DNA from 3 places in the Paenibacillus sp. P46E genome. Region 2 is predicted to be linked to each of the others. Evidence: riboswitches for the same ligand, from Rfam matches in the RefSeq annotation. Region 2 holds a riboswitch; each other region holds the start of a gene.
What was found. A riboswitch is a leader RNA that binds a small molecule or an ion and turns the genes downstream of it on or off. The one in region 2 is predicted to bind cyclic di-AMP.

Region 1 (2,260 bases), on a different contig from region 2:
ATACAATAAAATGGCTTATCGCCCGTTGGAGTCCGGCGTTCATAAGTATCCGTAATCGTAAAGCCACTTTTTTGATAAGCACGAATGGCTCTCTGGTTCCAGGTAAGTACCTCCAGATCTATCTCACGCTCCGGATACCGTGCGAGGGCTGCCTTGACGATGGCGTTCATGAACAGATGCCCCAAGCCTTGCCCGCATAGCTCAGGCCGCATACCAATTCCGAGCCGAACTACACCTTCCATCGGGAACAGCTGTGCAAAGCCACAGAGAAACCCTTGGCTGTTCACCACCGAGACGTATTGCTCACTCCGCAGCCGGGGATCGCCAAACTCAATATCCAGAGCCTGCATTTGCTCCCAGGACATCCAGCCATAAATGTTGTACGGAGGTTTGTATACCCATTCACAAATTTCTGCAGCGTGATTAACTTGCATGGGGACAACGTAAAAAGTTACCGGAGAACTAATCATCCGCCATCCGCCTCCCTTCAGAACGAAACGTTATATCATAATTATATACAAAACGGTTCGATTTCGACGCACAAACAATATATTTTAAAAAATTACAAAAATCGCGGGATTTTATGTTTTGCAAATAACGAGAAGGGTAAGTAATTTTTATAGCAAGTGGAAACGGCTTCGCCGTCCTTTTAAGGACGGTACCCGTATCAGCGAGAAATATAAGGATAATTTATTGCGTGAAACATATAAATTCTTATCTTTGGACAAAAAAACAAGCCCCCTCCAAGATTTCGGCAAAAATCCTGGATAAGAGCCTGTTCGGTTACAAAATTATTGCTTATTGTACATCGTCATTATCTTGGGAATCGGTTGCTACTGCTTGAAAAGCATCTGTGCTCATGATTCGTTTGGCGCCAACGTAGCGGTTGACGTAGTAGCTGTCACCCAGCGAGCTGATGGTTACACCACGCTTGGAAGAAGCGTGTGCGAACTTGCCTTCACCGACATAAATGCCGACATGAGATACGCCTTTGCCGCTTGTATTGAAGAATACGAGATCTCCCGGTCTGATATTATCACGGGATACGGCAGTGCCCATCTGGTACTGGGAACCGGACTGGTGGGGAAGGTTAATTCCCATCTTATCAAACACATACATGGTAAATCCGGAGCAATCGAACCCGTTAGTCGAAATTCCGCCGGTGACGTATTTAGTTCCGATGGCTTTGTCGATAACCTGATCCATTTTGGAGTCTGCGAAAGCGCTTCCTGCTCCGATGGTAAGAATGATCGAAAAGCTGAGTAATGCTGCTGCTAGCTTCTTCTTCAAAAGTGAATACCCCTTCCAAATGCCTACGAGGTTAGCTTAAGGGTTCGGTTGAAGGTCCCCTATGACCCCTCTGTAAATAGGAGGTCAATTCACCCAAAATCGGTTCCCCCGTTTCCCTAATGAATAAGGAACTCGGCATGACTATTGATTAGATTAGCTTACGGATTAAAACAATGACAAAACCTTTGTAAATCAGGTTTGAATAATTACAAAAATGTTACTATCAACTCACTGCGATAATTGTAACAAAGACGGAAGCACTTGGCAATCACCTAAAGCATATTAATACATATTTTTTGAGCCTATTAAGAGAAAAATGCTTGATTTACGCTGGTTCTTTACGCTGTAAGTGAGCTGCATGGAAGGTGTTACTGGAATTTTTATCAAAAGAGGTGTTTCAAAGCTCTAAAATGTGTGTAAAAGGGAGAATAAGGAAAAGGAAAAACCCGGAAAATGATTACGGCAATAATCAGCTACCGGGCTTGTATAAATTACTTTTAGTGTTAGAGGTGTAATGTGAGGGGAACAAGCTTCAATTAATCGTAGGCAACAGTCTTGTAAGCTGTAGTGCTCATCACTCGTTTAGCGCCAACGTAGCGGTTGGCCCAGTAAGCTTGACTCAGCGAAGTTATGGTTACACCGCGTGAGCTGGAAGATTGTGCGAATTTTCCGCCACCGACATAAATGCCGACATGGGAGACTCCTGATCCAAAGGTATTGAAGAATACCAGGTCACCTGAACGCAGGTTGCTCCGTGATACGGAAGTTCCAACGCTGAATTGAGCCTTGGACGTGCGCGGCAGGGTAAGGCCGACATTTTTAAAAACATACGAGGTGAAGCCGGAGCAATCGAAACCGCTTGTGCTAGTGCCTCCGAATTTATAGGTGGTTCCGATAGTTTTTGCGATAACGGTGTCCATCTTGGAATCGGCGAAAGCGCTACCGGCTCCGATTGTGAAAATCATCACTA
Region 2 (2,260 bases):
ATGAATACAGCAAGTATGGTGAGTTTACAGGTTCTTTTGTTGGCTTGACCTGTGCGGATCGTGTAAAGCATCAGCATTATGCTGATTTTGATTTTTTTGAGTATGTAACAAATCCAGCCGGTTCTGGCGAAACCACTTCATATGGTGTACCTTATAAGTAAGGAGTGGTACTATTCATGAAGAAAAAACGAACGCCTTTGCTGGTAGCGGCTTCGATTCTGCTGATTATCATCAGCAGCCTGATCCGGCCGGAAGGCTCAACCTGGCTCGGAGCGTTGCAGACGTTAATGCTGGGTATAGGATTATTAGGCTGCTGCATGGCTTTCTTGAGGTTCGCCAAGGGAGGCAAAGGCAAGCGCTAGGCAAATAGAGAGAGCTGTGGCAGGATGCCGCAGCTCTTTTGCCTGAATACCTGAATATATGACGTTAAAAGCTGAACGCTCACGCACCTCACCCGGCAGTTAAACTGGATTTCGGCAGTAAGACCGCCTGCGTCGCCATTTGTTCGCGCACCTGTCTGAGCTGCGCCTTAAGGTCGGGCACACTTCTCTGGAGAATGGCGCTAATTTCGGGCAGGGGGAGCACCATGCCATACCGGAGCGCTTGTACAAGCTGATGTTCCCAGGACAGCACATTTGCATAGCCAGGATTTTGGGCTTGCGCAAGCCGGGAGCATTGCTGAATGCACGCACGGTAGGCTTCAAGGGAGAAGGCCTGCGGGTCGAAGCTCTTTTTCAGGAAAGGCTCATAGAGCACTGCGAAGGTCTTAATCGTAGCCTCCTCGGCCCCGGTACCCTGCCCGAGCAGCAGGCTGCTGAGTGCACAGACATTCCTGCTGTATTTCTGAACATACTCCGCAAACCGGGCTTCGGAAGCGGGCTGAAGCGATACTGGGTCTGGCATGATCTCACGATCCTTTCATAATATGAAATCTTTATCAGTTTAAATAATTATGCAAAAAAGCCGCAGCAGAGGAGAACCTCTGCTGCGGCTTCGGTACAGGCTTAAATAAACCTGGCGCTTAAGCTTGGCGGGTTAAGATCTCTCTCTATACGCTTACGGGGTTAGCTGTCGGATTCGGACGGTGAGAGTCGCCCTACCTTGTGAGACCGCACTTCTACAGTCTCTTTAGGATTCACCCCAATAAGGCCTTGTGGCCCGGTGGTTCCCCCGTTTCCCGTGTGCCGGGAATTCAGCGTTCATGTAATTTTTCATGAATTACTTTCAAAACGAATCATACTGCTTCGGGGAGGTCTTTGTAAAAAAGGAAAAGGGAGGTGCTGCGCCAATTTCACGTTGAAATCGGATAATTCGAAGGAAATAAACGGATAAAACCATATATCTTACTGAATATTGGCCCATTATCTCATTCGCACGCCGGTTTTTATTTCTGCCTTAGAATGCGGACCATTTCCTAGGCAAGACAAAAGGGTATCCAGGGGCAAACAGCTCCCGGATACCCTTTTGTGCAAGTGAACCAATGAATCCGTACGCGGCATTCTCCTGCCAGCGTTCGGGTATATCTATTTTGCGGCTGCGATAAGCTCCTTCAGCTCGGGCAGATTGAACCCTTTGACGACATGTGCTCCGGAGACTGTAACAGGAACGCCCATGAAGCCCAGCTTCTCAACTTCTTCCTGATAGACTGTGCTGGTCATTACATCCCGTACTTCAAAAGGAATGTCCTGCTCCTTCATCAGCTGCTTCACCTGATTGCAGTCACTGCAGTTGGCTGTAGAATAAATGATTACAGGCTGGCTCATTGGCTCACAGCTTCCTTGAGGGCATCGCGGGTGATTTTCCAGTGGGAGGTATTCCACCGGACTTCACCATCTTCCAGCAGGAAGATTTGCGGGGACTCATGCTTGATGCCGAAATCTTCAGCAATCTGGTTGGAGACCGGACGGTCTTCAATCACATGAACCACAGCAGCGGGAGTACCGGAGCTCTGGACATAAGCCTGGAATTCTTCATTCGCCTTGGCGCTGATCGGGCAGGTGGTACTGTGCTTGAAGAGCAGTTTTTTGCCGGGTTGTGCAATGTATTGATGCAATTCATCAAGACTGCGGATTTGTTGTATGGACATTAGGGGTTCACCCTCCTGGTAGTTTATTTTGCTAACAATTCGGTTGTTAACAATGATATTCCTGATTGTAACATAGTTCAAAATTAAATCAAAAAGAAGATCAGCAGGGAATGCATTAGCAGAATAGTCCAGCAGAGGACGTTGATAAATGACAATTGCCGTGCTAAGGTGTAG
Region 3 (2,260 bases), on a different contig from region 2:
CGCCGGGATGACGTCGAAGCTCATCAGCATCATGGAGATGGTCTTATTGTTCTGGAAGCCGGGGATGACGAATGTCCCGCCGCCCTGGACCACCCTTTTTCCGCCAAGGCCGTAGACGATCATCGCCTGATTGGGCGGAACCTTTTTATAAGAGTTCACGATACTGAACAAGGCCAGCAGAATAACAACAACAATTGCCGCGATTACATACAGAATAACCATTTAGATTGACACTCCCCGTGAATTATAATTGATCGATATCCCTCTCGAAGAGGGTGACTGCCGCCATTCCCTTGTTCACCTTCAAAATAATAACCCTGTCGCCTTTATCAAGCTGCTGGCCGGATTCTGCCCTTACTCCAATGGAGCGCATGGTTCCGTGCAGTACATATTTCATTTCCCCGACCGCTCCATCTGCTGCAGGGATACTGATGTACCCGAGCTGCCCTGCCTGCTCATAATCCATTTCATTCATGCTGCTGTCATACCGGGTCATCACCCGGGCCAGCACCGCATACATCACACATCCCAGAAGCAGAGCGAGCACGGTACAAATCAGCACCACTGCGAGCATCCTCATTTCGCTGAACCGGGAAAGCACGTAACCTGTACCGCCCCAGACTGTGACAAACACCATCAGAGGGAGTATGGGCACAGAGCCGGGGCCACCAGCATCGCCGCCGCCCGCATGCAGATGACCCGCCAGGCCATGCCCATGAAATCCGCCGCTGAGGAGGAGTATTAGTCCAACCCAGAAGCACACAATAAATACAGTAACGATAAGAATCCCCCCTTTGAAGCATTTTAAATAGAGCATTTAAACCAACGCTTAACCTATCTAATTATCGTTGTTATGAGATTTCTAGTCCCTTGTACAGACTGCTTTTCCTTCCTGCACACGCAGCAAAAAGACCACAGAAGCGGCAGGGCTATCCGTGGTCGGTTAATCGATCATGGCGCTCATCCTCTCTCTTCGAGGCTTACGGGGTTAGCTGACGGATTCGGGCAGCGAGATTGCCCTACCCTGCCATAGCGGCTATTCAGCACGCGGCAAGGATTCACCCCATATATCATTGGTTCCCCCGTTCCCAATTACGGAATTCAGCCATATGAGAACAGTTAATTTACATTCGGTTGTTGATTTGAATCTTACGCCTGTGGCCATTTATTGTAAAACGTCCGGGATGACAAATGAAGCCAAAAACGCCTCCCCTCCGCGAATGAAGGCGCATTCTTTGGTTTCGCTCTTATTCGGCCGATGATTTACTCACTGTTGCTCCATTTCTCGCAAGCTGTCCCAATCGTCCAAAGTCAAGGCCGCACACACTATAACCTTAGGTGCTTACGGTGTTGGCAGTAGCCGGGAAATTCTACGGAGTGAGAAAGGTTACGCCTTGGCCGCGCATCGAATGACGGAACCGGGAAGTGTATGTGGACAACTGAAGAACAACTGGGGCTTCCGGCGATTTATGCTTCGCGTTATGGGGAAAGTGACGCTTGAGGTCGGATGGCTTTTCCTTGCCCATAATCTGCTAAAGCAAGCCACCCATGACCAAAAAAACAGAGCAGCGATCCTTCAATAACAGGAGAATCGCTGCTCTACTCACTTTTTGTGGTTTTTAAGAATGAAGAGAACTGCCTTCCGCCCTAGAAAATCCACTTTTGGGACAGCCCCTTTTATCAACAGCCCCAAATTACACTTGTCCCTTTTTCTCAGAGAACCGGCATTAGTTAAGTGAATCCAACAGTGTCTTCAATTGCGGGTTGAGCTTCAGCGCATTCAGGATGATCTGTAGAGCTTCTGCGCGCGTGGCGTTGCTCTTTGTATCAAACTTCCCATCTCCTTTGCCGCTTATGATACCAGCTTGTGCTTCAGCTTTGATCTCGTTTGCTGCATAGGAACCCTTCAGGTCATCGAAATTACCTTTGGTGGTATCCTTTGTTAAGGTGTTAAGGTTTAAGATGCGGGATAAAAGGACAACCATTTCCTCGCGGGTAATTGTTTTATCTGGCTTGAACGTAACATCCTCGTAGCCGCTGATAACCCCTGCCTCTGCAAGTTTCTCGATGGCACCTTTCGCCCAGTGGCTACCAACATCTTTAAATGTAACACCAGTATTACTGCCGCTTTTGATATCGAATACCCGACCCAGAATCACTGCAAATTCAGCGCGTGTGATGTCACCATCCGGCTTGAACGTACCATCGTTGTAACCTTCAATCACATGGAGCTTTACAAAAGTATCGATAGTTTTTTCGG

Region 1: linked by a shared signal. The riboswitch ahead of A3849_RS24310 (C40 family peptidase) and the one ahead of A3849_RS01850 (hypothetical protein) in region 2 are both predicted to bind cyclic di-AMP.
Region 3: linked by a shared signal. The riboswitch ahead of A3849_RS30970 (NfeD family membrane protein) and the one ahead of A3849_RS01850 (hypothetical protein) in region 2 are both predicted to bind cyclic di-AMP.

What each region holds. Positions count from the first base shown of each region.
Region 1 covers NZ_LVYZ01000065.1:16,714-18,973, forward strand. The annotation lists gene A3849_RS24305 (GNAT family N-acetyltransferase) at 1-470, opposite strand, end outside; gene A3849_RS24310 (C40 family peptidase) at 799-1,290, opposite strand; cyclic di-AMP (ydaO/yuaA leader) riboswitch at 1,296-1,438, opposite strand; gene A3849_RS24315 (C40 family peptidase) at 1,827-2,255, opposite strand.
Region 2 covers NZ_LVYZ01000002.1:104,647-106,906, reverse strand. The annotation lists gene A3849_RS01860 (glycoside hydrolase family 43 protein) at 1-161, shown strand, start outside; gene A3849_RS01855 (hypothetical protein) at 177-362, shown strand; gene A3849_RS01850 (hypothetical protein) at 451-903, opposite strand; cyclic di-AMP (ydaO/yuaA leader) riboswitch at 1,038-1,208, opposite strand; gene A3849_RS01845 (glutaredoxin family protein) at 1,524-1,763, opposite strand; gene ytxJ (bacillithiol system redox-active protein YtxJ) at 1,760-2,086, opposite strand.
Region 3 covers NZ_LVYZ01000101.1:3,357-5,616, reverse strand. The annotation lists gene A3849_RS30975 (flotillin family protein) at 1-222, opposite strand, end outside; gene A3849_RS30970 (NfeD family membrane protein) at 245-817, opposite strand; cyclic di-AMP (ydaO/yuaA leader) riboswitch at 963-1,117, opposite strand; partial or broken gene A3849_RS30965 (transposase) at 1,359-1,583, shown strand; partial or broken gene A3849_RS32630 (InlB B-repeat-containing protein) at 1,728-2,260, opposite strand, start outside.